Regions from separate parts of the Streptomyces sp. NPDC054872 genome, predicted to be linked through region 1. Evidence: riboswitches for the same ligand, from Rfam matches in the RefSeq annotation. Region 1 holds a riboswitch; the other holds the start of a gene.
What was found. A riboswitch is a leader RNA that binds a small molecule or an ion and turns the genes downstream of it on or off. The one in region 1 is predicted to bind cobalamin.
Positions count from the first base shown of each region.

Region 2: another riboswitch for cobalamin. It lies ahead of metE (5-methyltetrahydropteroyltriglutamate--homocysteine S-methyltransferase); the one in region 1 lies ahead of ACWGIH_RS06395 (ribonucleoside-diphosphate reductase subunit alpha).

Region 1 is NZ_JBSGYY010000004.1:118,636-133,206, reverse strand. Features, by position in the region: gene ACWGIH_RS06435 (carbohydrate ABC transporter permease) at 1-612, opposite strand, end outside; gene ACWGIH_RS06430 (extracellular solute-binding protein) at 721-2,001, opposite strand; gene ACWGIH_RS06425 (GntR family transcriptional regulator) at 2,278-3,084, shown strand; gene ACWGIH_RS06420 (carbon starvation CstA family protein) at 3,182-5,335, shown strand; gene ACWGIH_RS06415 (YbdD/YjiX family protein) at 5,332-5,529, shown strand; gene ACWGIH_RS06410 (DUF3311 domain-containing protein) at 5,651-5,920, shown strand; gene mctP (monocarboxylate uptake permease MctP) at 5,917-7,566, shown strand; gene ACWGIH_RS06400 (hypothetical protein) at 7,644-8,375, opposite strand; cobalamin riboswitch at 8,475-8,598, shown strand; gene ACWGIH_RS06395 (ribonucleoside-diphosphate reductase subunit alpha) at 8,736-11,138, shown strand; gene ACWGIH_RS06390 (ribonucleotide-diphosphate reductase subunit beta) at 11,138-12,160, shown strand; gene ACWGIH_RS06385 (helix-turn-helix domain-containing protein) at 12,403-13,419, shown strand; gene ACWGIH_RS06380 (bifunctional albaflavenone monooxygenase/terpene synthase) at 13,373-14,571, opposite strand, start outside.
Region 2 is NZ_JBSGYY010000014.1:2,758-17,328, reverse strand. Features, by position in the region: gene ACWGIH_RS18750 (ABC transporter substrate-binding protein) at 1-1,021, shown strand, start outside; gene ACWGIH_RS18745 (ABC transporter permease subunit) at 1,029-2,858, shown strand; gene ACWGIH_RS18740 (MDR family MFS transporter) at 2,873-4,138, shown strand; gene ACWGIH_RS18735 (energy-coupling factor ABC transporter ATP-binding protein) at 4,127-4,990, opposite strand; gene cbiQ (cobalt ECF transporter T component CbiQ) at 4,987-5,736, opposite strand; gene ACWGIH_RS18725 (energy-coupling factor ABC transporter substrate-binding protein) at 5,743-6,132, opposite strand; gene ACWGIH_RS18720 (energy-coupling factor ABC transporter permease) at 6,132-6,875, opposite strand; cobalamin riboswitch at 6,906-7,089, opposite strand; cobalamin riboswitch at 7,316-7,533, shown strand; gene metE (5-methyltetrahydropteroyltriglutamate--homocysteine S-methyltransferase) at 7,700-10,021, shown strand; gene ACWGIH_RS18710 (MarR family winged helix-turn-helix transcriptional regulator) at 10,121-10,630, opposite strand; gene ACWGIH_RS18705 (carbohydrate-binding protein) at 11,253-12,455, shown strand; gene ACWGIH_RS18700 (serine hydrolase domain-containing protein) at 12,466-13,563, opposite strand; gene ACWGIH_RS18695 (DUF6895 family protein) at 13,560-14,483, opposite strand; gene ACWGIH_RS18690 (DUF6895 family protein) at 14,480-14,571, opposite strand, start outside.

The DNA of each region.
Region 1 (14,571 bases):
CACGAAGGGGACCGACATCCAGACGATGAGAGTGATGACCACGAAGAACGTGGAGTACTGGGTGCCCATCCAGTCGTAGTCGGCCATCGAGTGCCAGCCGGCCTTGTCCAGGACCCAGTTGACGACGCCGAAGCGCTGGGCGAACAGCCACTGGTAGACGGTCGTCGCCGCGATGACCGGCATCGCCCAGGCGAGCACGAGACCGACCAGGAGGAACGTTCGCATCCGCTTGCCGAGCCGTGCGAGCAGCAGGCCCACCAGGGTGCCGATCAGCATGATCAGTGCGACGTTGATCGCGGTGAAGGCGATCGAGCGGCCTGTGACGCGCCAGAAGTCCTCGCCGCTGAGGACCTCCTTGAAGTTGTCGATCCCGTTCCACTCCGTGAGGTGGAGGATGAACTGCCTCATGTTGAGGTTCTGGAACGACAGCATCCCGTTGTTGACCAGCGGCCAGCCGAGGAACAGCAGGGTGGCCGCGAGCGCGGGAAGCAGCAGCAGGTAGGGACCGAGCGACCGGGCCCCCGTGCGGGGCTTACCCGGATCCGCCGGCCGACTGTCCGATTTCAGATCCTCCGTCGGGCCGGAGGGCGGCCGTTCGGTCTGCACGGTCATGCTTCGCCATCTCTTTCGTGGGCATCGCGGAACGCAGCGCTGAGCCGGGGCACCGGGCCCGGGGTGGTGAAGACACCCCGGGCCCGGGGCCCCGGCGGGAGCGCGTCCTTACTGCTTCTGCGCCAGGCGCTTGTTGAGCTCGCCCTCGACCTGCTTGGCCGCGGCGTCGTTCGACTTACCGTTCAGCACCGCGGTCATGTAGTTCTTGATCGGGTTCGGCGGGTTCTCCACCGCGGCCCACTCCGGGATCAGCGGGGTGGTGCCGCCACCGGCGGTCGCGGGGGCCATGGCCTCGGCGGCCGGGTTGCCCTTGAGCTGGGCCTCCAGGGCCTGCTTGTTCGGGATGACGCCGCCTTCCTTGGCGAGCGCACCCTCGAACTTGTCGTTCAGCGCGATCTTCAGGAACTCCTTGGCGAGCTCCTGCTTCTTGCTGGTCGCGGCCACGGCGAGGTTCGATCCGCCGAGGAAGACGCCCTCGGGCTTGTCGGCCGTGGCACCGGGGATGGTGAAGTAGCCGATGTTGTCCTTGAACTTCTTGTCCTTGCTGGCCTCGATCGCGGTCGCGGCCTCCCAGCTCATGCCGATGAAGGCGCCGGTCTTGCCCTTGGCGAAGACCTCGGCCTGCTGCGGGGTGGCCTCGTCCTTGTTCTTGGGGGCCTTGGAGAGGTCCGCGAACTGCTTGTACGTCTTCATGGCCGCGGCGACCTTGGGGTCGGTCAGGTTGGAGACGTACTTGTCGCCGTCCTTCTTGACCAGCTCGGCGCCCTCACCGATGGTCAGGCCGACGAAGTGGTACCAGTTCTGGCCCGGCAGGTAGATCGGCTCGGCGTCCGTCTTGGACTCGATCGTCTTGAGGTCCTTGAGGAACTCGGCGCGGGTCTTGGGGGTGTCCTTGAGGCCCGCGTCGGCCCAGACCTTCTTGTTGTAGATGACGACGCGGTTCAGGACGAACCACGGGGCGGCGTACTGCTTGCCGTCCACGACCGAGGACTTGTTGATCGACTCGGTCCAGTCGGCGCCGACGCCTTCCTTGAGGTCGCTGAGGTCGGCGAGGCCGCCGGTCTTGGCGTACGCGGCGGTCTGGGTGTTGCCGATCTCGAAGACGTCCGGCGGGTTCTCCTCGGAGAGGGCCGTCGTCAGCTTCTGCTGGATGCCGTTCCACTGCTGGACTTCGAGCTTCAGCTTGGCGCCGGTCTTCTTCTCGAAGGCGGCCTTGACGTCCTTGGTCCAGCCTTCGGGCGTGGAGCCGTCCATCGCCCAGAGCGTCAGGGTCTCCCCCTTGAAGCCGTCCGCCCCGGTCTTCGCGTCGTCCTTGTCGTCGCTGCCACAGGCCGCGATCGAGACCAACATGCCCGCGACACCGATGGCCGCTATGAGCTTGCGCTTCACGTCACCCTCCTCAAGGGATGCGCCAGTCAACCCCCCACCCGCAGCGACCAAATGGACCGAGATCTGCCCGTGGGACTGGAACCTGGTCTTTAATGGTGTAGACCAGTACGGGGAGCTTGGCCTAGACCTTTAGGGGTGTCAAGGGTGTATAAGAAGGGCTGTCAGGTCCGTTATCGGACCGACACCTGAGCGGGCACAGTAAGCCCGGCCCGGTACGTGCCACGATGTGAGCCGCGACAGACGGAGGAGCCGGTGACGGCAGCAGGAAGGCGGGCCATGGGCACCGAGGCGGGGAGTACGGAGACCGAGGCGGGTACGTCAGCGCCCATGGAGGCCCCGGACACCGGCTCGGCCGCGGCAGTCGGCCGCACCGCACGCGTGCCCAAGTACTACCGCCTGAAGCGGCACTTGCTCGACATGACGGAGACCCTGCCGCCCGGCACCCCGGTCCCTCCGGAGCGCACCCTGGCCGCCGAGTTCGACACCTCGCGCACGACGGTGCGCCAGGCCCTGCAGGAGCTGGTCGTCGAGGGCCGCCTGGAGCGGATCCAGGGCAAGGGCACCTTCGTGGCCAAGCCGAAGGTCTCCCAGGCGCTGCAACTCACCTCGTACACCGAGGACATGCGGGCCCAGGGCCTCGAACCCACCTCGCAGCTCCTGGACATCGGGTACATCACCGCCGACGACACCCTCGCCGGACTGCTCGACATCTCCGCGGGCGGCCGGGTGCTCAGGATCGAGCGCCTGCGGCTTGCCAACGGCGAGGCGATGGCCATCGAGACGACGCACCTCTCCGCCAAGCGCTTCCCGGCCCTGCGCCGCTCCCTGGTGAAGTACACCTCGCTCTACACCGCACTCGCCGAGGTGTACGACGTCCACCTCGCGGAGGCCGAGGAGACCATCGAGACCTCGCTCGCCACCCCGCGCGAGGCCGGCCTGCTCGGCACGGACGTGGGCCTGCCGATGCTGCTCCTGTCACGGCACTCCCTGGACGGCGGCGGCCAGCCGGTGGAGTGGGTCCGCTCGGTCTACCGCGGCGACCGCTACAAGTTCGTGGCACGCCTCAAGCGCCCCACGGACTGACCCGTTCCTCCCAAAGGACTCTTCCGGGGTCTGGCGCAGATCACCTTGCTGCTCTACGTTCCTCCCGTCATCGCATGATGAACGGGAGGACGAGCCGGTGCGCACAGCGAATCCCCGATCCATCGTCATCTGGACCCTCGTCGGGCTGGTCGGCGCCGCGGGCTGGACCGTCCTCGCGCTCTCGCGCGACGAGGAGGTGTCGGCCGCCTGGATGGTGGCCGCGGCCCTCGGCTCGTACGCCATCGCCTATCGCTTCTACTCCAAGTTCATCGTCGTCCGCGTCCTGAGGGTCGACAAGAAGCGGGCCACCCCGGCGGAGCGCCTGGACAACGGCATCGACTTCCACCCGACCGACCGCCGTGTCCTGCTCGGGCACCACTTCGCGGCGATCGCGGGCGCGGGGCCGCTGGTGGGGCCCGTCCTTGCCGCGCAGATGGGGTACCTGCCGGGCACCATCTGGATCATCGTCGGAGTGATCTTCGCGGGCGCCGTGCAGGACATGGTCGTCCTCTTCTTCTCCACCCGGCGCGACGGCAAGTCGCTCGGTCAGATGGCGCGCGAGGAGATCGGGCCCTTCGGCGGGGCCGCCGCGCTGCTCGCCGCGTTCGCCATCATGATCGTCCTGCTCGGAGTGCTCGCGCTCGTCGTCGTCAACGCGCTCGCGGACTCACCGTGGGGCACCTTCTCCATCGCGATGACCATTCCGATCGCGCTCTTCATGGGCTTCTACCTGCGGATCCTGCGCCCCGGCCGGGTCAGCGAGGTCTCCCTCATCGGGATCACCCTGCTGCTCCTCGCGCTCGTCGCCGGGCGCTGGGTCGCCGAGTCGTCCCTCGCGGACACGTTCACGCTGGCGCCCTCGACGCTGGTCATCTGGCTGGTGGCGTACGGATTCATCGCCTCGATCCTGCCGGTGTGGATGCTGCTCGCGCCGCGCGACTACCTCTCCACGTTCATGAAGATCGGCACGATCCTGCTGCTCGCGCTCGGCGTCGTCATCACGCTGCCGACGATGAAGATGGACCCGGTGACCGACTTCGCCTCACGCGGCGACGGGCCCGTCTTCGCCGGGTCGCTCTTCCCGTTCGTCTTCATCACCATCGCCTGCGGGGCCCTGTCCGGCTTCCACGCGCTGATCTCCTCGGGCACCACACCGAAGATGGTCCAGAAGGAGACGCAGATCCGGATGATCGGCTACGGCTCCATGCTGATGGAGTCGTCGGTCGCGGTCATGGCGCTCGTCGCGGCCAGCATCATCGACCCCGGGCTGTACTTCGCGATGAACGCGCCCGCCGGCGTCATCGGGGACAACGTCCAGGCAGCCAGCCAGGCGGTCGCGAACTTCGGGTACTCCATCTCCCCCGAGGAACTCGCGCAGGCGGCCAAGAACGTCGAGGAGTCCTCGCTGCTCTCGCGCACCGGTGGTGCACCCACGCTCGCGGTCGGTGTCTCCGAGATCTTCTCGAAGGTCACCGGCGGCTCCATGAAGGCGTTCTGGTACCACTTCGCGATCATGTTTGAGGCGCTGTTCATCCTGACCGCGCTCGACGCGGGCACGCGCGTGGGCCGGTTCATGCTGCAGGACATGCTCGGGAACGTCTACAAGCCCTTCAAGAACGTCAGCTGGAAGCCCGGTCTCATCATCACGAGCGCGGCCGTCACCGGCCTGTGGGGCTACTTCCTGTGGGTGGGCGTGCACGAGCCGCTCGGCGGGATCAACCAGCTCTTCCCGATCTTCGGCATCTCCAACCAGCTCCTCGCCGCGGTCGCGCTCGCCGTCTGCACGACGCTCCTGGTGAAGTCCGGGCGCCTCAAGTGGGCCTGGATCACGGGCATTCCGCTCGCCTGGGACGCCACGGTGACGCTCACCGCGAGCTGGCAGAAGGTGTTCTCCAGCGACCCGCGTGTGGGCTTCTTCCAGCAGCGCTCGAACTACCAGGACGCCATCGACGCGGGCAAGGTCCTGCCACCGGCCAAGAACATGGACGACATGCACACCGTCGTCACCAACTCCACCGTGGACGGCGTCCTTTCGGCCGCTCTCGCCCTGCTCATCATCGTCGTGATCGCGGACGCGGCACGGATCTGCGTGAAGCACGTCCGCAACCCGCAGTCGTCGAAGCTGAGCGAGGCCGAGTACGTGGAGTCGAAGCTGACCGCGCCCGCCGGGCTCATCGCGACACCGGAGGAGAAGGCCGAACTGGCGGCGGCGAAGGCAAGGTCGTCCGACGACGCGCAGGTCCCGTCATGACGTGGGTGCTGCGCGGCCTGCGCTGGGTGCGGTGGTACGCCCGGGAGTTGACCGATGAGTCCGCGTACGACCGTTATGTGGAGCACACGCGGAGGACCCATCCCGGGGCATCCGTCCCCTCCCGGCGGGAGTTCGAGCGAATGCGGACGGACCGCCAGGAGTCCGACCCGAGGCAAGGGTTCCGCTGCTGCTGAGCCCGCGCCGACCAGGCACATCGACGCGTCCGGTATCCGGACGGGGGTTCCATAGATCAATCCTCTCGCTTAGATTTCCCGCACGTTAAAGGTGGGATAAGCGAGGGAGCGGAGCCGCGAAGTGTCAGATGCGCCTGAAGTGAGCAGACCGGTGATCACGCCGGTCCGGGTGGTCGTTGCCCTCTGTCTCGTCGCGCCGTTCGTGGCGATGCTCTGGGTGAGCTCCTACGCGAAGGTCGAACCGACCTTCATAGGCATCCCGTTCTTCTACTGGTACCAGATGCTGTGGGTGGTCATCTCGACCGCTCTCACCATGATCGCCTACAAGCTGTGGCAGCGTGACCAGCGCGCCCGCAAGGCCGAGCAGGCCCAGGGGGGTGCGACCCGATGAACGAGCTCGCAGCGGACACGGGCGGCGTCAACGGCATCGCCCTCGCCGTCTTCATCTTCTTCTTCGCCGCCGTCACGGCGATGGGCTTCCTGGCCGCGCGCTGGCGCAAGGCCGAGACCGAGAGCCTGGACGAATGGGGCCTGGGCGGCCGGTCGTTCGGCACCTGGGTCACGTGGTTCCTGCTCGGCGGCGACCTCTACACGGCGTACACCTTCGTGGCCGTCCCGGCGGCGATCTACGCGGCGGGCGCGGCCGGCTTCTTCGCGGTGCCGTACACGATCCTCGTCTACCCGCTGATCTTCACCTTCCTGCCGCGCCTGTGGTCCGTCTCGCACAAGCACGGATACGTGACCACCTCCGACTTCGTGCGCGGACGCTTCGGTTCCAAGGGGCTCTCGCTGGCCGTCGCGGTCACCGGCATCCTCGCCACGATGCCGTACATCGCGCTCCAACTGGTCGGCATCCAGGCCGTGCTCGACGTCATGGGCGTCGGCGGCGGCCCGGACACGAACTGGTTCATCAAGGACCTGCCGCTCCTGATCGCGTTCGCGGTGCTCGCCGCGTACACGTACTCGTCGGGCCTGCGCGCGCCCGCGCTGATCGCGTTCGTCAAGGACGGTCTGATCTACCTGGTCATCGCCGTGGCGATCATCTACATCCCGATCAAGCTCGGCGGCTTCGACGAGATCTTCCAGGCCGCGAACGACAAGTTCTCGGCGGCGAACGACGCGGCGGGCAAGCCCGTCGCGGGTCTCGCGCCGGGTGAGGCCGGGCAGTGGACCTACGCCACGCTCGCGCTCGGCTCCGCGCTCGCGCTGTTCATGTACCCGCACTCGATCACGGCGACGCTCTCCTCCAAGAGCCGCGACGTGATCCGCCGCAACACCACGATCCTGCCGCTGTACTCGCTGATGCTGGGTCTGCTCGCGCTGCTCGGCTTCATGGCGATCGCGGCCGGGGTGAAGGTCGAGAACGGCCAGCTGGCGATCCCGCAGCTGTTCGAGAACATGTTCCCCGACTGGTTCACCGGCGTCGCGTTCGCGGCGATCGGCATCGGCGCGCTCGTGCCGGCCGCCATCATGTCCATCGCCGCCGCGAACCTCTTCACCAGGAACATCTACAAGGACTTCCTCAAGCCGGACGCGACACCCGCGCAGGAGACCAAGGTCTCCAAGCTGGTCTCGCTCCTGGTGAAGGTCGGCGCGCTCGCCTTCGTCCTCACCATGGACAAGACGGTCGCGATCAACTTCCAGCTCCTGGGCGGCATCTGGATCCTGCAGACCATGCCCGCGCTCGTCGGCGGCCTGTTCACGCGGTGGTTCCACCGCTGGGCGCTGCTCGCGGGCTGGGCGGTCGGCATGGTCTACGGCACGGCCGCCGCGTACGGCGTCGCCTCGCCCACCCAGAAGCACTTCGGCGGCTCGTCCGACGAGATCCCGGGCATCGGCGAGATCGGCTACATCGGCCTCACGGCGTTCGTCCTGAACGTGGTGGTCACCGTGGTCATGACCTTCGTCCTGCGCGCCATGAAGGCCCCTGACGGCATCGACGAGACGTCTCCCGGCGACTACACGGCGGACGCGGGCGACCCCGGCGTCGTGGAGGAGCTGCCGCCGGCCACGGTGGGAGCGCCGGGCGGGCACTGAGTCCTCTCCGTACGTACGTGACGCGGGCCGCCGGATCCGACTCCGGCGGCCCGCTGTCGTGTGCGGATCAGGAGGTCTTACGAGGCCTTGTAGAGCCCGGTCCTGACCCGCCCCGCCGCCTTGGCCGCGGAGGAGATCACCAGGTCCTTGTGCGGGCCCGCGTCCACCAGGACGAGCACGCCGCCGACCCGCACCTCGGCCTTGTAGTACCGGGTCTCCTCGTCGTAGTCGTCGCCGCCCTCGTACCGCGTGCTCTCCAGGATCGCCTCGTCGCCGATGCCCGGCAGGTCCTCGGCCACGTGATGCTCCACCACCGGGGCCGCCTCGGTGTCCACGGTGACGCTGGGGCACACCTTGTGGAGTTGTCGGCGCAGTTCGACGTGGCGCTCGGCCCGCGCGTCCGGCATCGAGACCAAGGTCTGGGAGAGGACGGGGTCCCCCTCGTCGGCGATCGCGCCGGGGAAGGGAAGGATCATGTGGCCGGCGCTGGTTCCCCGCATGCCGGACAGCTCCGCGCTCGCCCCGCGGCCGGCCTCGCACCCGCCCCAGTCGCCGCCCCCGTAGTGCTGGTTGAAGCCGCCCGTGGTGCCGTTGACCACCTTGGCCCGCGCGCCGACGGCCTTCGCCGGCAGCAGCGCCGCCTTCAGCTCGGCGTCCGTGAAGACCTTGCCGGGGTCCACGTCTCCGTCGACTCCGGCCGCCGTGGCCGGGGGGCGCGCGGGCTTCGTCTCCGCCTTCTCGCCGCCCTCCCCGCACCCGGTGAGCAGCATCAGCACCACCGCCGCACAGCCCGCGCCCCGCCCTCGCACGCCGTCTCCCCCTGGTCGCCCATCAGTTCGGCGCCACCCTAGGGGATACGCGCGCCGACACAAGATGTGGGGCTGACTCCCAGAGCCAGCACAAGATGTATGCTCGTGCTCGCTGTCGCCGCAGGGGAATCCGGTGCAAGTCCGGAACTGTCCCGCAACGGTGTATGAGTGCGCATTTGTCGTGCTCTCTAGTCCGAAGACCTGTCGACAGCGCATCCGTTCCGACCGGTCCGGGTGCCGACGACGTCCGGGCCTCGTGGAATGGGCTGGTGGACGCGGAGCGCAGCCCTGCCCAGGGCGGGCCCCCGTGTGTCACTCACCCCTCCCCAAGGCCCTGAGCCGAGCGAGGGAGTGCTCCACGTGACCATCGCGCCAGCCGAACCTGCGTCAGCGCAGAACACCGGCGGTCAGCAGACCGCCGACGGCCCAGGAACCGCGCTGCTGCGTACCCTGACCGACCTCACCGCCGACCTCCCCGACGCCGACCCCGGCCGGGTCGCCGCCGCCGCGCTGCGGGGCCGCTCGGCCAAGGCTGATGTGGCGGAGCTGCGGGAGCTTGCGACCGAGGCCGCGGCCGGCCTCATCTCCGAGGACCCGACGTACTCGCAGCTCGCGGCCAGGCTCCTCAGCCTCAGCATCCGGGACGAGGCCGCGTCGCAGGGCGTGCGGTCCTTCTCCGACTCGGTCGCCGTGGGGCACCGCGAGGGTCTGATCGCGGACCGTACGGCCGCGTTCGTCACCGATCACGCGGAGCGCCTCGACGGTCTCGTGGAGGCCGCCCTCGAGGACGGCGCCGACTTCCGTTTCGGCTACTTCGGCCTGCGCACCCTGCACAGCCGCTATCTCCTGCGCCACCCGATCACCCGGCACGTCATCGAGACCCCGCAGCACTTCATGCTGCGCGTGGCGAGCGGTCTGGCCGAGGACGGCTCCACGCGCTCGGTGGACGAAGTCGCCGCGCTGTACCGCCTGATGAGCCGCCTGGACTACCTGCCGTCCTCGCCGACGCTCTTCAACTCCGGCACCCGGCACCCGCAGATGTCCTCCTGCTACCTCCTCGACTCCCCGCTGGACGAGCTGGACTCCATCTACGACCGCTACCACCAGGTCGCGCGCCTCTCCAAGCACGCGGGCGGCATCGGCCTCTCGTACTCCCGCGTCCGCGCCCGCGGTTCGCTGATCCGCGGCACGAACGGGCACTCCAACGGCATCGTTCCGTTCCTGAAGACCCTGGACGCCTCCGTCGCCGCCGTGAACCAGGGCGGCCGTCGCAAGGGTGCCGCCGCTGTCTACCTGGAGACGTGGCACTCCGACATCGAGGAGTTCCTGGAGCTGCGCGACAACACGGGTGAGGACGCGCGCCGCACGCACAACCTCAACCTGGCGCACTGGATCCCGGACGAGTTCATGCGCCGGGTCGCCGCCGACCAGGACTGGTCGCTGTTCTCCCCGGCCGACGTGCCCGAGTTCGTGGACCTGTGGGGCGACGCGTTCGACGCGGCCTACCGCAAGGCCGAGGCCGCCGGGCTGGCCCGCAAGACCATCCCGGCCCGCGAGCTGTACGGCCGCATGATGCGCACCCTGGCGCAGACCGGCAACGGCTGGATGACCTTCAAGGACGCCGCCAACCGCACCGCCAACCAGACGGCGGAGCCCGGCCACACCGTCCACTCCTCCAACCTCTGCACGGAGATCCTGGAGGTCACGGACGACGGCGAGACGGCAGTCTGCAACCTGGGCTCGGTGAACCTCGGCGCGTTCGTGGACACGGCCGCCGGTGACATCGACTGGCAGCGGCTCGACGAGACCGTCCGTACCGCCGTCACCTTCCTCGACCGCGTGGTCGACATCAACTTCTATCCGACCGAGCAGGCCGGGAAGTCGAACGCCCGCTGGCGCCCGGTGGGCCTGGGCGCCATGGGTCTGCAGGACGTCTTCTTCCAGCTGAAGCTGCCCTTCGACTCCCCCGCCGCGCGTGCCCTCTCGACGCGTATCGCCGAGCGCATCATGCTCGCCGCGTACGAGGCGTCCGCCGACCTCGCCGAGCGCAATGGCCCCCTGCCCGCCTGGGAGAAGACCCGCACAGCGCGCGGCGTCCTGCACCCCGACCACTACGGCGTCGAGCTGACCTGGCCGGAGCGCTGGGCGGCGCTGCGGGAACGTATCGCCGCGACCGGTATGCGCAACTCGCTGCTTCTCGCCATCGCGCCGACCGCCACGATCGCGTCCATCGCGGGCGTGTACGAGTGCATCGAGCCGCAGGTCTCCAACCTGTTCAAGCGCGAGACGCTGAGCGGCGAGTTCCTCCAGGTCAACGCCTACCTGGTGGAGGAGCTGAAACGGCTCGGCGTCTGGGACGCCCAGACCCGCGAGGCGCTGCGCGAATCCAGCGGCTCCGTACAGGGCTTCAGCTGGATTCCCGCCGAGGTGCGCGAGCTGTACCGCACCGCGTGGGAGATCCCGCAGCGCGGCCTGATCGACATGGCCGCCGCGCGCACGCCGTTCCTGGACCAGGCGCAGTCCCTGAACCTGTTCCTGGAGACGCCGACCATCGGCAAGCTCTCCTCGATGTACGCATACGCCTGGCAGCAGGGTCTGAAGACCACGTACTACCTGCGTTCGCGCCCGGCGACCCGCATCGCCCGCGCGGCGGCCGGCAAGAGCGCCGAGTCCGCTCCCGCCCCCGTTCCCGCACAGGTCTCGGCCGAAGAAGCCGTCGCCTGCTCCCTGGAAAACCCCGAGTCCTGCGAGGCCTGCCAGTAATGAGCTCCACCACGAACGCCGAGAAGAACCTCCTCGACCCGGGCTTCGAGCTGACCCTGCGCCCGATGCGCTACCCGGACTTCTACGAGCGCTACCGCGACGCGATCAAGAACACCTGGACCGTCGAGGAGGTCGACCTCCACTCGGACGTCGCCGACCTCGCCAAGCTCTCGCCCGGCGAGCAGCACATGATCGGCCGCCTGGTCGCGTTCTTCGCCACCGGCGACTCGATCGTCTCCAACAACCTCGTGCTCACGCTCTACAAGCACATCAACTCCCCCGAGGCCCGGCTCTACTTGAGCCGTCAGCTCTTCGAGGAGGCCGTGCACGTCCAGTTCTATCTGACGCTGCTCGACACCTATCTGCCCGACCCGGAGGACCGCGCCGCGGCCTTCGACGCGGTCGAGGAGATCCCCTCCATCCGCGAGAAGGCCGAGTTCTGCTTCCGGTGGATGGACTCCGTCGAGAAGATGGACCGCCTGGAGACCAAGGCGGACCGGCGTCGCTTCCTGCTGAACCTGATCTGCTTCGCCGCGTGCATCGAGGGGCTCTTCTTCTACGGCGCCTTCGCCTACGTCTACTGGTTCCGCTCGCGCGGTCTGCTGCACGGCCTGGCCACCGGCACCAACTGGGTGTTCCGCGACGAGACGATGCACATGAGCTTCGCCTTCGACGTCGTCGACACCGTCCGCAAGGAGGAGCCGGAGCTCTTCGACGACGCGCTGCAGACGCAGGTCACGGACATGCTCAAGGAGGCCGTCGAGGCCGAGCTGCAGTTCGCGCGCGACCTGTGCGGTGAGGGCCTGCCCGGCATGAACACCGACTCCATGCGCGAGTACCTGCAGTGCGTCGCCGACCAGCGGCTCCAGCGGCTGGGCTTCGCTCCCGTCTACGGCTCCTCAAACCCGTTCTCGTTCATGGAACTCCAGGGAGTCCAGGAGCTGACCAACTTCTTCGAGCGGCGCCCTTCGGCCTACCAGGTCGCGGTCGAGGGTTCGGTCTCCTTCGACGACGAGTTCTAGGGCCTCAGACTGCCGCGAGCTGCGTGGGGCGCGGGGGGCCTCACGCAGTTCGCGGTCGATCCGGCGGTCGTGGACGTACCCGACGAGCGAGGGCGCGGCCAGCAGGAGGAGGACGGCCAGGACGGTCACGTATCCGAGGAATGTGTTCATGTCCTCACTGTCCTGCGCGCCGGGCCCGCGCGTCAGTGGCAGGACTGCCACACACCATCGACTTACTGCCACTCCTGCGGCACACTGGCGACATGCTGAAGGCCGGGACCCTGAAGAACGTGGCAGCCGTGCTGCTCGACGGCGTCAATCCCTTCGAACTCGGTGTCGTCTGCGAGGTGTTCGGGCTCGACCGGAGTGACGCGGGCCTTCCCGCGTACGACTTCGCGGTGGTCGCCGCGGAGAGCGGGCCGCTGAGCAATCACGCCGGGTTCACGATCACCACTCCGTACGGCCTCGACCGGCTCGAAGAGGCCGACCTCATCACCGTTCCCGCAGGCCAGGCGTTCGTGGACCGCGAGTACCCCGAGGACCTGCTCGACGCCCTGCGCCGGGCGGTGGACCGCGGGGCCCGCGTCCTGTCCGTCTGCTCCGGCGTCTTCGTGCTCGGCGCCGCGGGACTCCTGGACGGCCGCCGCTGCGCCGTGCACTGGCGGCACGCCACGGAACTCGCGGTGCGGTATCCGCTCGCCCGGGTCGAGCCCGATGTCCTGTACGTGGACGAGGGGCCGGTCATCACCTCGGCCGGGACCGCCGCCGGGATCGACGCCTGCCTGCACATCGTGCGTCAGGCACACGGCACCGAGGTCGCCAACGCCATGGCCCGGCGCATGGTCGTGCCGCCCCATCGCGACGGCGGACAGGCCCAGTTCGTGGAGCGGCCGCTGCCGCGCACGGCGTGCGACACCGTGGGCGGGGTGCTCGCCTGGATGGAGCGCCATCTGGACACGGACATCACCGTCGAGCGGCTCGCCGAGCGCGCGCACATGTCGCCGCGCACCTTCGCGCGGCGCTTCCAGCAGGAGACCGGCACCACGCCCTACCGCTGGCTCCTGCGCCAACGCGTGCTCCTGGCGCAGGAGTTGCTCGAAGGCTCGGACGAGACGGTGGACGCCATCGCCGGGCGTGCCGGTTTCGGCAACGCGGCGGCGATGCGCCACCAGTTCCTGCGGGCGCTCGGGACCACGCCGAACGCCTACCGCCGCACCTTCCGCGGCCCCGCCGTCAGCGTCGCTCGGCCCGCAGGACCAGACGCTTCGGCTGTAGCGTGATGCCGATCTTCGTGTCGGCGTCGGTCTCGTCGACCGGCGCCAGGTGCCACTTCGGGGCCACCGTCGCCAGGATGATGGCGAGTTCGGCCAGACTGAAATGGTCGCCCGGGCACTTGCGGTTGCCGGTGCCGAACGGCATCATCGCGAACTCCGGTACGTCTTGCGCTCGTTCCGGATTCCAGCGGTCCGGGTCGAACCGGAGATGTTGCTCGAAGGAACGCGGATCGCGCTGCATCGCGTACACGCTGTAGACGATGTCGGCACCGGCCGGAATGCGGTAGCCACCCAGGGTGGTTTCTCCCACCGACCGGCGGGTGAATATCCAGGCCGCCGGTTGTATACGCATGGCCTCCGTGACGACATTCCGGGTGTGCGGAAGGTCCCCGAGGTCGGCGAATGTGATCTCCCGGTCCGGCGCGACGGAATTTACCTCTTCAACCAATCGCCTTTCCTGCTCGGGGTGTTCGGCCAGCAGATGGAAGGTCCATGCCAGTGTCGCCGCGATATTCTCGGCGCCCGCCACGACAAGGGAGATCACATGGTCGTGAACCTCCTGATCGCTGAGCGGCTGCCCTGATTCATCGCGCGCCCGCAGCATTTCGGCCAACAGGTCGTCCTGATCTCCGCCCGCCGCCCTGCCTTCGGCGATGATCTCGTCGACCAGTGCGTGCAGATCGGCGAGCGCGCTCTGGAAGCGGCGGTTGCCCTGGGTCGGCACGCGGTACAGCGGCCCGACCGAGAGCACCATCCTGCGGTAGAGACCCTCGAACACGGTGTGCAGCGATTCGGCGATGCGGTCCGCCTTCTCGCTGATCGCCTCGACCTCCAGGAGCGAGCGCGAGACGACGCGCACGGCGGTGCGGAACATCTCCGCGTTGATGTCGATCGTGTCGCCCGGCCGCCAGCGCGCGGCGGTCGTCCGGGCCTCCTCCTCCATCACCTTGGCGTAGTCGGCGATCCGCTCGGGCCTGAACGAGGGCTGCATCATGCGCCGTTGACGCCGGTGCAGCTTGCCGTTGCTGGTCGCGACCCCCTTGCCGAGGAGCACTTCCAGGGTGTCCCAGAGGGGTCCTCCGACGATGTAGTCGGGGCTCCTGAGCAGCTTGCCGACCAGCTCCGGATCGCAGACCGCGTACGCGGTCTTGGGTCCCA
Region 2 (14,571 bases), on a different contig from region 1:
CCCGCTGCGCCTGTCGAGCCCCGGCCTCGCCGTGCTCTCCCCGAAGGCGTACGCGAAGGGCGGCAAGGTCAGCCCGGTCGGCACCGCCACCGGGCCCTTCGAGCTCACGAAGACCACCGGCGCCACCGCGGCCACCCTCGACCGCTTCGACGACTACTGGGGCGGCCGCGCCCAGGCGTCCGGCGTCGACGCGCGGTTCATCGCCGACGGCACCGCGCGCACCAACGCCCTGCGCACCGGCGAGGTGGACATCGCCGAGGCCGTCCCCGTCTCCCAGGCCGCGTCCCTCGACAAGGGCCACGGGCGCGAGACCGCCACGGCACGCACCACGGCCCTCCAGCTCAACACGGAGCGTGGCGCCTTCAAGGACCCCGGCCTGCGCGCCGCGGCCCGCGCCGCGATCGACACCTCCGCGCTCGCCGAGGACGTCTACGAGGGCCACGCCGACACCGGCAAGGGCATCTTCGGCCCCGCCCTGAACTGGGCCGACGGAAAGCGCGAGAAGCCCAAGGGCCGGGCGGGGGCGACGGCACCCGGCGGGAAGTCCATCACCCTGGGCACGTACGACAACCGGCCCGAGCTCCCCGAGGTCGCGCAGGTGCTCAAGCAGCAGCTGCAGAAGGCCGGATTCAAGGTGACCCTCGAGGTGCGCGAGTCGTCCCGCATCGAGGGCGACGCCCTGAACGGCACGTTCGACGCGTTCGTCGGCGCCCGCAACACCATGCTCGACACCGGCGACCCCGTGTCGGTTCTCGCCAGCGACTACACCTGCGACGGCAGCTACAACCTCTCGCAGCTGTGCGACACCTCGGTCGACAAGGCCGTGCGGAAGGCCGAGCACACGGCCGACACCGCGAAGCGGCAGGACGCGGCCATGGCCGCCGAGGCCGCGATCCTCGGCACCGACGCCGTCGTGCCGCTGGTCCACCAGCGGATCATCACGGGCGTCGGCGGCTCCGTACGCGGCGAGATCCTCGACCCGTACGAGCGGACGCTGGTCGCCGCCGGCACCAGGCGCTGAGGGCGGCATGCGCAGGAGCCTCGCCCGCACCGGCGGACCGGTGCTGCTGTGGCGCGTGGTCCTCGGCGCGGCGCTGCTGTGCCTGATCGGCCTGCTGCCCTGGCTGTCGCGCACCGACCCGGCGCTCACCGTGCTCAAGGCGCGGGCGGCGGAGCGCACCCCCACCCCCGAGGCCCTGGCGGCCGTCCGCGGCGAACTCGGCCTGGACGAGGGCCCGTTGCGGCTGCTCGGCCAGTGGACGGGCGGGCTCCTGCACGGGGACGCCGGGAGGTCGTGGATCTCCGGTGAAGCGGTGCTGCCCGCCATGGTGCAGGCCCTGGGCGTCTCGCTGCTGCTCATGTCGGCGGCGCTGGTGGTGGCCGTCGTGACGGCGGGCGCGGTGTGCTCCCGCACCCTGTGGCTCGGCTCCCGTCGCCGCCTCTCCGGGCGCCGCACCTCAGGTGGCGGGGCCGCGGTCGTCGCCGCGATGCCCGAGTTCCTGACCGCATCGGTGCTCGCCACCGTGGTCGGCGTACATCTGGGGTGGCTGCCCGCCCTCGGCTGGTACGGGCCCCAGTGGCTCGTCCTGCCCGCGCTCTCGCTGGGGCTGCCCGCCGGTGCCCTGCTCGGGCGGCTCATCGACGACCTGCTGCCCGGCGCCTTCGCCGAACCGTGGACGCGGGCGGCCGCGGCCCGCGGCATCCCGAGCGGACGCATCGCGCGCCAGGCGCTGCGCCGCTGCCTGCCCGGCCTGCTGCCGAACGTCGGCCTCTTCCTCGTGGGCCTGACCGGTGGCGCGGTCGCCGTGGAGCAGATCTTCGACATCCCCGGGCTCGGCCGCACCACGCTGCAGGCCGCGGTGGCGCAGGATCTGCCCGTCCTGCAGGCCGGAACCCTCGCCCTCGTCCTGCTCGCCGCCGTGGCGGGCGGCCTCTTCCGCCTCGCGTCCCGGCTCACGAGCGGTCCGGCGCTGCGGGACGGAGCCCTGCCCACGCTGCATGTCCCGGCGCCGCCCGCACCCAGCCGGCTGCCGCTGCTGTACGGCGGGGTGCTGCTGGGCGTCATCCTCTTCAGCCTGGCCCGGGATCCTCTCGCCCTGGACACCGCGGCCCGGCTCCAGGCACCCTCCTCGGCGCACCCGTTCGGCACCGACGCCCTGGGTCGCGATGCGCTGGCGCGCGTCGGGCACGGCGCCCTGCACACCCTCGCTCTGGCCCTGGGGATCAGCGCGTTCGCCCTGGTGGCGGGCATCCTGCTCGGGCTGCTGCCGCGCTTCTCCGGCCCGCTGCTCGACACGCTGAACGCGATACCGCCGACGCTCGCGGGACTCCTCGTCGCCGGTGTCGCGGGCAGCGGAGCGGCCACCCCCGCGATCGCCGTGGCCGCCGTCGCCTGGGTCCCGCTGGCCGCCCACACCGCGGCCCTGCTCGACCAAGAACGCGCCACCTTGCACCTGACGGCGACCCGGAGCCTGGGGGCGGGGCGGCGCCACCAGCTGCGGCACCATCTGCTGCCCGCGGTGCTGCCGCCCGTCACCCGCCACGCGCTGCTGCGGCTCCCCGCCGTCGCGCTGGCCCTGGCGGCCCTCGGCTTCCTCGGCCTCGGCTCCCAGCCCCCGTCCCCCGAGTGGGGCCTGCTGCTCGCCGAGAACCAGCCCTACGCCGAGCGCGCCCCCTGGGCCCTCCTCGCTCCGGCGGCCGCGCTCGCCCTCCTGGGAGCCTGCGCGGTGACAGCGGCGGGCGGGGTCCCGGCCCCCCGGTGGCTGCGACGCCGACGACGGCCCGACGCACCCCCTCGCCCGCACGAAGTACCGCTCGCGGAGAGGGACTTGACGACATCAGGAGCGGCCGCCGGGTGAGCCATCGACGTCAACTGTCGCCGCCCACGCGGCTCCGGCCCGCCGAGCGGCCACGACGCGAACGGACCTGGCCGCACCTGTCGCCCCTCCTTCGCCTGCTGATCCTGACCCAACTCGCCTTCAACATAGGCTTTTTCGCCGTCCTGCCCTTCCTGGCCGAGCATCTGGGCGCCGTGATCGGCATGGCGGGCTGGCTGGTCGGTCTGGTGCTCGGCCTGCGGACCTTCAGCCAGCAGGGGCTGTTCGTCGTGGGCGGCGCCCTGACCGACCGGTACGGCGTGCGGCCGGTGGTGCTCACCGGCTGCCTGCTGCGGATCGCCGGCTTCGCCTGGCTCGGTTATGCGCAGCAGACCTGGTCGGTGATCGGCGCGGTGCTCCTCATCGGGTTCGCCGCCGCCCTGTTCTCCCCCGCCGTGGAGTCCGAGGTCGCCCGGCAGGCCGTGCTCTGGGAGGAGTCGGGCCGCGGCCCGCGCACCCGTGTCCTGGCCCTGCTCACCGTGGCGGGCCAGGCCGGCGCGTTCCTCGGTCCGCTCGTCGGCGCGCTGCTGCTCTCCGTCGACTTCCGCACCGTCTGTCTGGCCGGGGCGGGGGTCTTCGTCCTCGTCCTCGCCGGGCACCTGTGGCTGCTGCCGCAGCGCATCCCGGGGCGTGCGCGGATGCGCGTACGAGGAGGTGTGGGCGAGCTGTTGCGCAACCGCCGGTTCCTGGCGGTGTGCTGTGCCTACGGCGCCTATCTCCTGGCGTACAACCAGCTCTATCTCGCCCTGCCGGACGAGGTGGAGCGTACGGCAGGGTCGCAGGCGCCGGTCGCCTGGCTCTTCGCCCTCTCCTCCCTCCTTGTGGTGACCACGCAGCTCCCGGTCACCCACTGGGCGGCGGGGCGCCTCGACGAGCGCCGCTCGATGGCGGTGGGGCTCGTGCTCATCGCCGTCGGGTTCGCCGTCGTGGCCGTCGCGCGGCCGGCCGCCTGGACCGGCGTGGCCGGGCTGCTGCCCGCCGCCGGGTTCGTCGTCCTGCTCACCTTCGGCCAGATGCTGGTAGCCCCCGCCGCCCGGGCCTGGGTCCCGGATCTCACACCCGACGGCAGGCTCGGTCTCTACACCGGGGCGCTGTCGTCGGTCTCCGGCCTGATCGTCCTCGCGGGCAGCGCCGTGACCGGCTCGCTCCTGGACGCCGGGCTGCCGCCGTGGGTGCCGTGGCTCGTGCTCGCCGCGATCCCGCTGCTCGCCGTGACGCTGCTGCCGGGCCGCGCCCGGGCCGGGGGCCGGTCAGCCGGCTGACGCGCCGGGCAGCGCCGACACCGTGAGGGCCGCCAACTCCTCGGGGGTGCGCGGCCCGCCGCCCGCCTCGGCCAGCAGGCCCTTCGTCCGCAGCAGCTCCGCGACGGCGATCCCCCAGGGCAGGCGAAGGCCCGCCCGCGCGAGGAGTTCGCGGTGCGCGAGCATCTCCGCGACCGGCCCGGTGCGTACTCCCGAGGGGGTGAGCAGGGCCGCGTCGTCGGCCCAGCGGAGGGCCAGGTCCACGTCATGGGTGGCCATCACCACGGTCGTTCCCGCGTCCCGCAGGCCTTGCAGAGTGGTCAGGAGGCGTTCCTGGCCGTCGGGGTCGAGTCCCGCGGTCGGCTCGTCGAGGATCAGGACGCGGGGTCGCATCGCCACGGCGCCCGCGATGGCCGTGCGCTTGCGCTGGCCGTAGGAGAGCAGATGGGTGGGGCGGTCCGCCAGCGCGCTGATGTCGAGCGCGGCGAGCGCCTCGGCGACTCTGCCGCGCACCTCGGTGTCCGGCAGCCCCAGGTTCAGCGGCCCGAAGGACACGTCCTGTTCGACGGAAGCGGCGAAGAGCTGGTCGTCCGGGTCCTGGACCACCAGCTGAACGGTGGTGCGCAGCCGGGTGAGCCCCTTGCGGTCGTACGTCACGGGGGTGCCCCCGAGCGTCAATCCGCCCTGGTCCGGGCGGAGTCCGCCGCTCAGGAGCCGCATGAGGGTGGTCTTGCCGCTGCCGTTGCGTCCGAGCAGCGCGAGGGCGCGCCCCTCGGTGACGTCGAAGTCCAGGCCGCTGAGGACGGTGGGCCCGTCCTCGTACGCGTAGGAAGCGGCGCGCAGGGCGACCAAGGACCCGCTCGGCTCGCTCATGGGAGAACCCTTTCCAGTACGAGAGTGAGGACCGTGAGGCCCCCGAGGAGGGCCGCGCTCGCAACCACGAAGGGCCGCGAGATCCTGGCGTCGGGCACCAGCACCCGCAGGGTCCCGTCGTATCCGCGTCCGGCCAGCCCGGCCTGCAGCCGGCTCGCCCGGTCGAAGGCCCGTACGAACGCGGTGGCGCCGAGACCGCCGAGGGAGCGCCAGGTGGCGGCCCGGGTGGTGTGGCCGAGCCGCGCGGCCTGCGCCTGCCGGATCCGGCTCATGGAGTCCAGGAGCAGGAAGCTCATCCGGTACATGACCAGGGCCACGTCCACGACCGGCGCCGGTACGCCCGCCTTCACCAGGCGGGGCAGCAGGTCCGACATGGGGGTGGTGAAGGCGAACAGCAGGACGCCGAGCGAGGCCGCCGACGTGCGCAGGAGCAGTCCGCCCGCCCGCTCGGGTCCGCCGTCCGCGAGCGTGACGAACCCTTCGGGCGCGCCCAGTTGGACGATCAGGGTCAGGGCGCCGGTGACGCAGAAACCCAGGGGCACGCGGTAGGCGCGCCACAGTTTGCGCGGCGGCACACCGGCGGGTCCGAGCAGCACGGTGAGCGCGGCGACGAGGACCAGGGCAGCACCCGGCCAGGGCGGCAGGGAGACGGCGAGGACGGTGAGGCCGAGCCCGAGCACGGCTTTGTCCACGGGGTGGCGGCGGCGCCAGCGACTGCTGTGCGCCGCCGCGTCGATGGGCAGCACGCCGGGTCAGACCTGCCCGGTCCCGGCCCGGGAGCTCTCCCCGTCGGCGGTCCGCTCCTCCGCGGCCCCCTCCTCCGCGGCCGCCTCGGTCCGCGCCGCCTCGGCACCCTGGCGGCGTCCCCTGCGCAGACCGAAGTAGTAGGCGAGGACGCCCGCGCCGAGCGCCGCCTGCAGCGCGAAGAGCGCCGACTCGATCTCCCCGGAGGGGGGTTCGTACAGCGGCGAGAACCAGGGCTCGTAATCCGGCTCGATCTCGGTGATCGCGGTCTCGGCCTGGGCGTCGGACCCGGCGAACGGCTCCTTCTCGTCGTCGCCGAGACCCAGCGCGAGCGGCAGCACCGCCAGCGCGGCGACGATGAGGAGGAGCAGAGCGTTGATCTTCGTGTTCCGGCTCATCAGGCGCTGGCCCCCGTCTCCGTCTCGGTCTTGCTGTCGGTGGTCTTACTGTCGGTGGCCGCCTTCGCGGACGGCTTCTTGCCCTGGAGCAGCACGCCGAGCCGCGTGAGCTCGCCCTTGCTCGACTGCACGAGCAGCCGCATCACCACGACGGTGAGCAGTCCCTCGCTGACCGCGAGGGGGATCTGCGTGACGGCGAAGATGCCGCCGAACTTGCCCAGGGCGCCGATGAATCCGCTGCTGGGGTCCGGGAACGCCAGGGCGAGCTGGACGCTGGTGACGCAGTACGTGGACAGGTCGGCGACGAACGCGCCGAAGAACACGGCCACCATGAGCGGCACGTCGTACCGCTTCAGGAGCCGGTAGACGGCGTATCCGGCCCATGGACCGACGATCGCCATGGAGAACACGTTGGCGCCCAGCGTGGTGAGCCCGCCGTGGGCGAGCAGCAGCGCCTGGAACAGCAGCGTGATGGTGCCGAGCACCGCCATGATCGGCGGCCGGAACAGGATCGCGCCGAGCCCGGTCCCCGTCGGGTGCGAGCAACTGCCCGTGACGGAGGGGATCTTCAGCGCGGAGAGGACGAAGGTGAACGCTCCGGACGCACCCAGGAGCAGTGTGCTCTCCGGGTGTTCCTTGACCTCACGGGTGAGGGAGCGGACTCCGTGGACGACGAACGGCGCGGACGCTACGCCCCAGGCGATCGCGTGCGCCGGCGGGAGGAAACCCTCGGCTATGTGCATGGCTAAGCAGACCCTCTCCAGCACCTCGTGGATGGACAACGCGCCTTGGCCGGTCTCCTGGCTGACGGGTCGTACCGACCGGACTCCGCCTTCCCGGGCGCGTGTTGCGCCCAGTGGCTGCCGCGAGGGCTGGAGCCGGACTTCCCGATCACAGTGGCGAGGGCCGCACCGGCATCACACCGATTTCCCGAGCACCAAGGCGTGGTGACCCTAGTGCGGAATCGAGTGGCCTGACAACTTGCGGGACCGCCTCACCTGTGGCACGCGCGAGCGCACATGACCAGGGCGTACGCCCCTGGTCAGCCCATGTGCACCAGCCTGTGCGCGCCCGTCGTACGCCCCTTCGCGCATGTCCCCGCCCGTCGGGCCCCTTCCCCTCCGTGTCTCACCTCACGGTCCGGAATGTGATCAGTACCGCCCCAGGAGCGCGACCACCCTTTAGCCTGATCCGTGCAGCTGGTTCGCCCTGTCCGCCAGGCAGAGGTGTCGTAAGAGGGAACCCGGTGGGAATCCGGGACTGCCCCGCAGCGGTGAGTGGGAACGACCGCCGTCATACGCACTGGATCCGAGCATGGACCCGGGAAGCGACGGCCAGTAGGGGTCTGCCTCGGCAGATGTGCCCGCGAGTCCGAAGACCTGCCCGTTGCCCGCATGTGATCCCTCATGTGCGGACATCCCGGTGACCTCGTGGGCGGGTCGGCGTACAGATCAGGTGGAGCAAGCACCGCGCGGTTGGCGCGTGTCCGTCCGCCCGGTCCGTCATCCCTTCGCGTCCGTGTCCCGTCCCCGGGATGCTCAGGAGTCATCTCGCGAAGGAGATTTCCGTGACAGCGAAGTCCGCGGCCGCGGCAGCACGGGCCACCGTGTACGGCTACCCCCGCCAGGGCCCCGACCGGGAACTGAAGAAGGCCGTCGAGGGCTATTGGAAGGGCCGTGTCAGCGCCGACGCCCTGCGGGAGACCGCGGCGCGGCTGCGCCGGTCCACCTGGCGGCACCTGGCCGACGCCGGCATTCACGAAGTGCCGACCGGCGACTTCTCGTACTACGACCATGTCCTGGACACCAGCGTCATGGTCGGCGCCATCCCGCACCGGCACCGCGAGGCCGTCGCCACCGACCCCCTCGACGGCTACTTCGCGATGGCCCGCGGCACGCAGGACGTGGCGCCGCTGGAGATGACCAAGTGGTTCGACACCAACTACCACTACCTCGTGCCGGAGCTGGGCCCCGACACCGTCTTCGCCGCCGACTCCGCCCAGCAGGTGGCCGAGCTCAAGGAGGCCGTCGCGCTCGGCCTCGCCGCACGCCCGGTCCTCGTCGGCCCGGTGACCTATCTGCTGCTCGCCAAGCCCGCGCCCGGCGTGGCCGCCGACTTCGAGCCGCTCACGCTCCTCGACCGGCTCCTTCCCGTGTACGCGGAAGTCCTCGCCGACCTGCGCGCGGCGGGCGCCGAATGGGTGCAGCTCGACGAGCCCGCCCTGGTCCAGGACCGCACCCCGGCGGAGCTCAACGCCGCCGCCCGCGCCTACCGCGACCTCGGAGCGCTCACGGATCGGCCTCGACTCCTCGTCGCCTCCTACTTCGGCAGGCTCGGCGAGGCCCTGCCCGTGCTGGCCAAGTCACCGGTCGAGGGACTCGCCCTGGACTTCACGGAGGCCGCCGCCGGCCAGTTGCAGGATCTCGCCGCCGTCGGCGGACTGCCCGGCAAGCGCCTCGTCGCGGGTGTCGTCAACGGGCGCAACATCTGGATCAACGACCTGGAGAAGTCCCTCTCCACCCTGGCCACGCTCCTGGGCCTCGCCGACCGGGTCGACGTCTCCGCGTCCTGCTCCCTGCTGCACGTCCCGCTGGACGCCACCGCCGAACGGGACATCGACCCGCAGGTGGCCCGCTGGCTGGCCTTCGCCCACCAGAAGGCCACCGAGATCGCCACGCTGGCGCGTGCCCTGGCCCAGGGAACGGACACCATCACGGCCGAACTGGCCGCCAACCGCGCCGACCTGGCGTCCCGCTCGGGTTCGGCCCTCACCCACGACCCGGCGGTACGCTCCCGTGTCGCCGCCATCACGGACGCCGATGCCCGTCGCGTCCACGCCTATCCGGAGCGTGCGGCGGCCCAGCGGGCCCGCCTGAACCTGCCACAACTGCCCACGACCACCATCGGTTCGTTCCCCCAGACCACCGAACTGCGCACCGCACGCGCCGACTTGCGCGCGGGCCGCATCGACGCGGACGGCTACGAGGAACGCATCCGCGCGGAGATCCGCGAGGTCCTCGCCTTCCAGGAGAAGGCGGGCATCGACGTCCTGGTGCACGGCGAGCCCGAACGCAACGACATGGTGCAGTACTTCGCCGAACAGCTCACCGGCTATCTCGCCACGCAACACGGCTGGGTCCAGTCGTACGGCACCCGCTACGTACGCCCGCCGGTCCTGGCGGGCGACATCTCACGGCCCGAACCGATGACGGTGCGCTGGACGTCGTACGCCAACTCCCTCACCGACCGCCCCGTGAAGGGCATGCTCACCGGACCCGTCACCATGCTCGCCTGGTCCTTCGTCCGCGACGACCAGCCGCTGGGTGACACCGCGCGGCAGGTCGCCCTGGCCCTGCGCGACGAGGTCAACGACCTGGAGGCCGCGGGGACTTCGGTCATCCAGGTGGACGAGCCCGCGCTGCGCGAGACGCTGCCGCTGCGCGGCGCCGAGCATGCCGCGTACCTGGAGTGGGCCACGGAATCCTTCCGCCTCACCACCAGCGGCGTGCGACCGGACACCCAGATCCACACGCACATGTGCTACGCCGAGTTCGGTGACATCGTCCAGGCCATCGACGACCTCGACGCCGACGTCATCAGCCTGGAGGCGGCCCGCTCACACATGCAGGTGGCACGCGAACTGGCCGAGCACGGCTACCCGCGCGAGGCGGGCCCCGGCGTCTACGACATCCACTCCCCCCGTGTCCCGAGCACCGAGGAGGCAGCGGCCCTGCTGCGCAAGGGACTTGAGGCCATCCCCGCGGATCGCCTGTGGGTGAACCCGGACTGCGGCCTCAAGACCCGCGGCTGGCCCGAGACCAAGGCCTCCCTGGAGAACCTGGTCGCGGCGGCACGGGAGGTGAGGGCGGAGCTGCCTTCGGGCTCCTGACCGCGAAGTGTGAGTGGGGGCGGTCATGTGCGAATCGATAGCCGCCCCGCTCCTTCATCGAGCGCCACCTGCGCACCCTGAACCCCGCCCTTGGGCCCCTCACCCCCCATCCGCATGAGCCACCCGGGACAACAGCCCATGCAACTTCTCCCGCTCCTTGGGACCGAGCGGGGCCAGCAGCTCATCGGTGACCCCCCGCGCCACCTCAGCGGACTCCCGCAGGAAGTCGTGGCCCGCGGGGGCGAGGGCCACGATGCGGCGGCGTCGGTCGTCGGGGGCGGGACGGCGTTCGACGAAGCGGAGGCGTTCCAGGTCGTCGACCAGGCCGACGATCGCACTGGGGTCGTAACCCAGCTCCTGGCTCAGCTTGCGCTGTACCGCGCCCTCCACCGTGGCCAGGTAGCGCAGCAGTGCGTAATGGCGCAGGCGCAGGCCGGATCTCTGGAGGGCCGCGTTGAAGAGCTGACCCGAGCGCAGGCCGAGGCGGTAGAGCAGATAGCCCGCGTCGGCGTGCAGGCCCCGCATCCAGGGCGTGCCTTCGTCCCCGGGTCCTTTCTCCACGGGTGACCGCTTCTTCACGGGCTCGGCGGTGAGCTTCCGGCTGGTCATGAGGGGCGCACTCCCTGATCGGCGGTTCGTCGGCGGACGTCGGTGGTCGGCCGAGGACTCGGCGGGCATCGGCTCCGCTGTATCCCTTGTGCCCGCCAACCCCTCACTTCTCGCCCCCTGGTGAAAGGGTTTCAGCACGGGACTCGTACGCCATGGGTCTGAGCGGGCCGGGTCGCCACCCGGTCGAGCCGTACCCCGCCGCTGCACCCATTCGTGTCCGTGTCGGTGGACCCCGAGCGTTGGGCCGGGTGGGTCGCTGGTGTGGTCCGTTGTGCCGAACCGGCGGCGTGGGGGAATTTTCTGAGGCGGTGTCGGCAAGGCCTAGGTTCCGAGGTTTTTCCGCCTCCAACCCCGTCGAACCGGATCTTCCGAGGATGAGGAATCACTCATGGCTGACCGTCACGCCGGCCCTCCCGGCCAAGCTGCCCGTCCCGCCCGTCCTGCCCGACTCGCCTTCTTCGCGGTGAGTGTGCTGGGCGCGTTCGCCTTGACGGGGTTGCCGGTGGCCGCGGCTGTCGCGCCGCCCGCGCCGCCTCCGCCGGTGCCTGCGCCGCAGTCCTCAGCGGCGCCGGCGCTCCCGTCGGCTGCGCAGACGACAGGTGCCGACAAGCCGTCAGGGGCCATGCTGCAGGCGCTTCAGCGTGATCTGGGGTTGTCGGGTGCGCAGGCGCGCATGCGGTTGGTGAACGAGGCGGAGGCGGGGACCCGGGCCGGTCGGCTGCAGACCGCGCTGGGCAAGAACTTCGCGGGCGCCTGGGTGCAGGGTGCGACCTCCGCCCGCCTGGTGGTGGCGACCACCGATGCCGCGGACGTGACCGCCATCAAGGCGGAGGGGGCGCAGGCCAAGGTCGTCACGCATGGTCTGGGCGAGCTTGAGGCGCTCACGAAGAAGCTGAATGCCGCCGCCGTGGCGGGACGGGGTCAGGAGACGCCGGTGCGCTACGTCGACGTGCGGGCCAACAAGGCGACGGTCCAGGCGACGAGTACCGCCGCCGCCGACAAGCTGATCGCGGCCGCCCAGGTCGACCGGCGGCTCCTGGACGTCAAGGTGTCGGCCGACCGTCCGCGCGCGCTGCACGACGTCCGCGGGGGCGACGCGTATTACATCGACGAGAAGGCCCGCTGTTCGGTGGGATTCTCGGTGACCAAGGGCGCCCAGCAGGGGTTCGCCAGCGCCGGGCACTGCGGCAAGGCGGGCGCCAAGACCACCGGCTTCAACAAGGTCGCCCAAGGTGCCTTCGCGGCGTCGGTCTTTCCGGCCAAGGACATGTCCTGGGTCGCCGTCAACGACCAGTGGACCGCCACGCCCCGGGTGAAGGGCGAGAAGGAGACGGACGTTCAGGTCGCCGGGTCGGTGCAGGCCCTGGTCGGCGCGGCGGTCTGCCGGTCGGGTTCCACCACCGGCTGGCACTGCGGGACCATCGAGCAGCACGGCACCAGCGTGAGCTACGCGGAAGGCGTCATCGAGGGGGTCACGCGCACCACGGTCTGTGCGGAACCGGGTGACTCCGGCGGCTCCTACATCTCCGGCACCCAGGCCCAGGGAGTGACGTCCGGGGGCAGCGGTGACTGCAAAAGCGGCGGGATCACCTTCCATCAGCCGTTGAACCCGCTGCTCGACGAGTTCGGGCTCACGTTGAAGACGGCCCCCGCCCAGCGCGAGCCCAGTACGCAGGAGGCCTCGGGCAGTTGGGGCGCGGGCAGGGTCTACGAGACCGGGACACGGGTGACCTACAACGGCATCACCTATGTGTGTCTGCAGGCGCATCAGGCGCAGGGAGTCTGGCAGCCCGCCCGCACGCCGGCCCTGTGGCAGCGCGTCTGAGCCACGCGTCTCAACTCTGTGCGAGCAGTGCGTACGCCGTTGCCACGAACGTTTCGCGGGCGTGGTAACGGCGGGTGCAGACGGCGGCCAGAGCTGTCGCGGTGTCGGGCCGGTAGCCCAGGAAGGCCTGTTGCCCCAGGGTGGCTCCGCAGTGGAAGTAGAGCGGGCCGTGCTGGGCCGGGTGCTGGAACCAGCCGATGGTGTGCGTGTGGCGATGCCCCCAGCCGCGCCGGATGACCGGGCGGGCTGTCGCCCGCAGGGCCGCGGCCAGGGGGCTGCCCGTCGGGTCGAGGTGGGCTTCGAGGAAGGTCAGCAGGTCGTGCGGGGTGGCACGGACCGCGCCTGCCGCCTTGAAGCCGCCGATGGTCAGCGGGGGCGTGGGTGTGGTGCCGTCCTTGCGGTGGCCGGTGGCGTCGGTGTCCGGGCCTGCGGGGCGCACGGCCGTGCCGTCCAGCCGCAAGGGGCGCAGCACCTGCCCGGTGAGCAAGTCGTCCCAGGGGGTGGCGGTGGCGGCGGTCAAGGCGTGACCGAGCACGGCGACACCGAAGTTGGAGTAGTGCCAGCGGGATCCGGGCCGCCGGGGTGGACGGCGGCGTACGAAGGCGTCGATCACGTGGCGGTCCTGGAACCCGGCGTAGGGGTTGGTGCGCCAGGTGGGCAGGGCCCGGGGGTAGAAGTCGGCGGGCAGGGCGGGCAGCCCGGAGGTGTGGGTGATCAGGTGGGCGAGGGTGACGGGGTCCGCGCCGGTACGTCGTGCCGGGGCGAGGAGGGAGAGGGCCGGCTCGCCCGCGGAGAGGACGCCGGATTGTGTCAGGTGGGCCAGGAGCAGCGCGGTGAACGCCTTGGAGGCCGACCCGATCTCGTACCGCAGCTGGTCACGCGGGACGGACGGCGGCGGCCCCGTGCCCCCGCAGCGCACCGTGCGCCGACCGTCGCGGGACAGCGCGAAGACGACGTCGGGCGCCCGCACCGCTGCGATGGCGTCATCAAGCCGTTGGTGCACCGTCTCGTCGTCGCCCTCCGGGCGGTCCTCCGCCGGGGGACGGCGGGGCGAGTCTTCGGTGGCGTCGCGTGGCTCGCCCGGCCAGGGCGTGTGCGGGAGCGTCATGTGGGTGTGGAGTGGCTGAGTCGCGTCAGGGCGCGGGAGGTGGCCATGACGGAGGCGAAGGCGGCGACGAGTGTGGGGTGGTAGATGAGGTCGAAGAGTTCTTCGGGCTCGCCCTGCGGGATGGTGCGTACGGCGGGCATGGCGCCGTCGGGCTGCTGAGCGGCGGCGAAACCCTCCCAGGCCCGCTCGTCGAGGGTGGGGCGGGGCAGGCAGGCGTCGACGACGAGGAGTTCGCCCAGCAGGTCCCAGCGCTCCAGGTCGAGCCAGTCGTCCAGCCAGGCGGGCAGCCAGGCGCTCAGGTAGTCGGCGATCGGGGGCGGGATGCTGTCCGGGCTTTTGCCCCAGTCGGTGAGATGGAAGACGGTGTGGGTGATGTCGTAGGCCGTGTGCCCTTCCACGGTCCAGGGTTCGGGGGTGCGCCCCAGCCATGTCCGGCCGACGACCTCGGCTTCCGGCGGTCGGGGCTCGAGCCCGCCGCGGCGTTGGAACGCAGAAAGCCCGAGACGGCGCACGGGTGACATCTCGTGGGCGGCGAAACTCTCCAGGCTCTGGTTGTGCCGGACCATCTGCTCGAAGGCGGGGTGGCTGTAGCCCAACTCCTTGAAGGGGAGGTAGACCTCGAAGGGGATGGGCGAGAGCAGCTCGATGCGCTGGGCGCGCACCAGCATCTGGCCGCCGTCCAGGGTGTCGCGCCAGGCGTGGTCGAGCAGTTGCCGCGCCAGCTGCGCCTGCCGGGATCCGGCGACCCCTTCGCGGAACAGCACCGCGCAGATGAGGGCCAGTTCGCCGACCGGTTTGAAGCGCTCCAGAAAGCCCACTTCCGGGTCGACGTCCGGTTCCAGGCGAAACCCGTCGCGGTGGGCGTGCAGCCATTCCAGGGCGCGGCTGCCGACGGTGTGCATGAGGCGGGTGCTGGTCATCTCGACACTCCTCGTCCCCGCTGTCCGTCCTGTTCCCGATGCGCGGGCCGCGGATGTTCCGGCCGCGCGCGTGCGTGTGCCCTCCCGG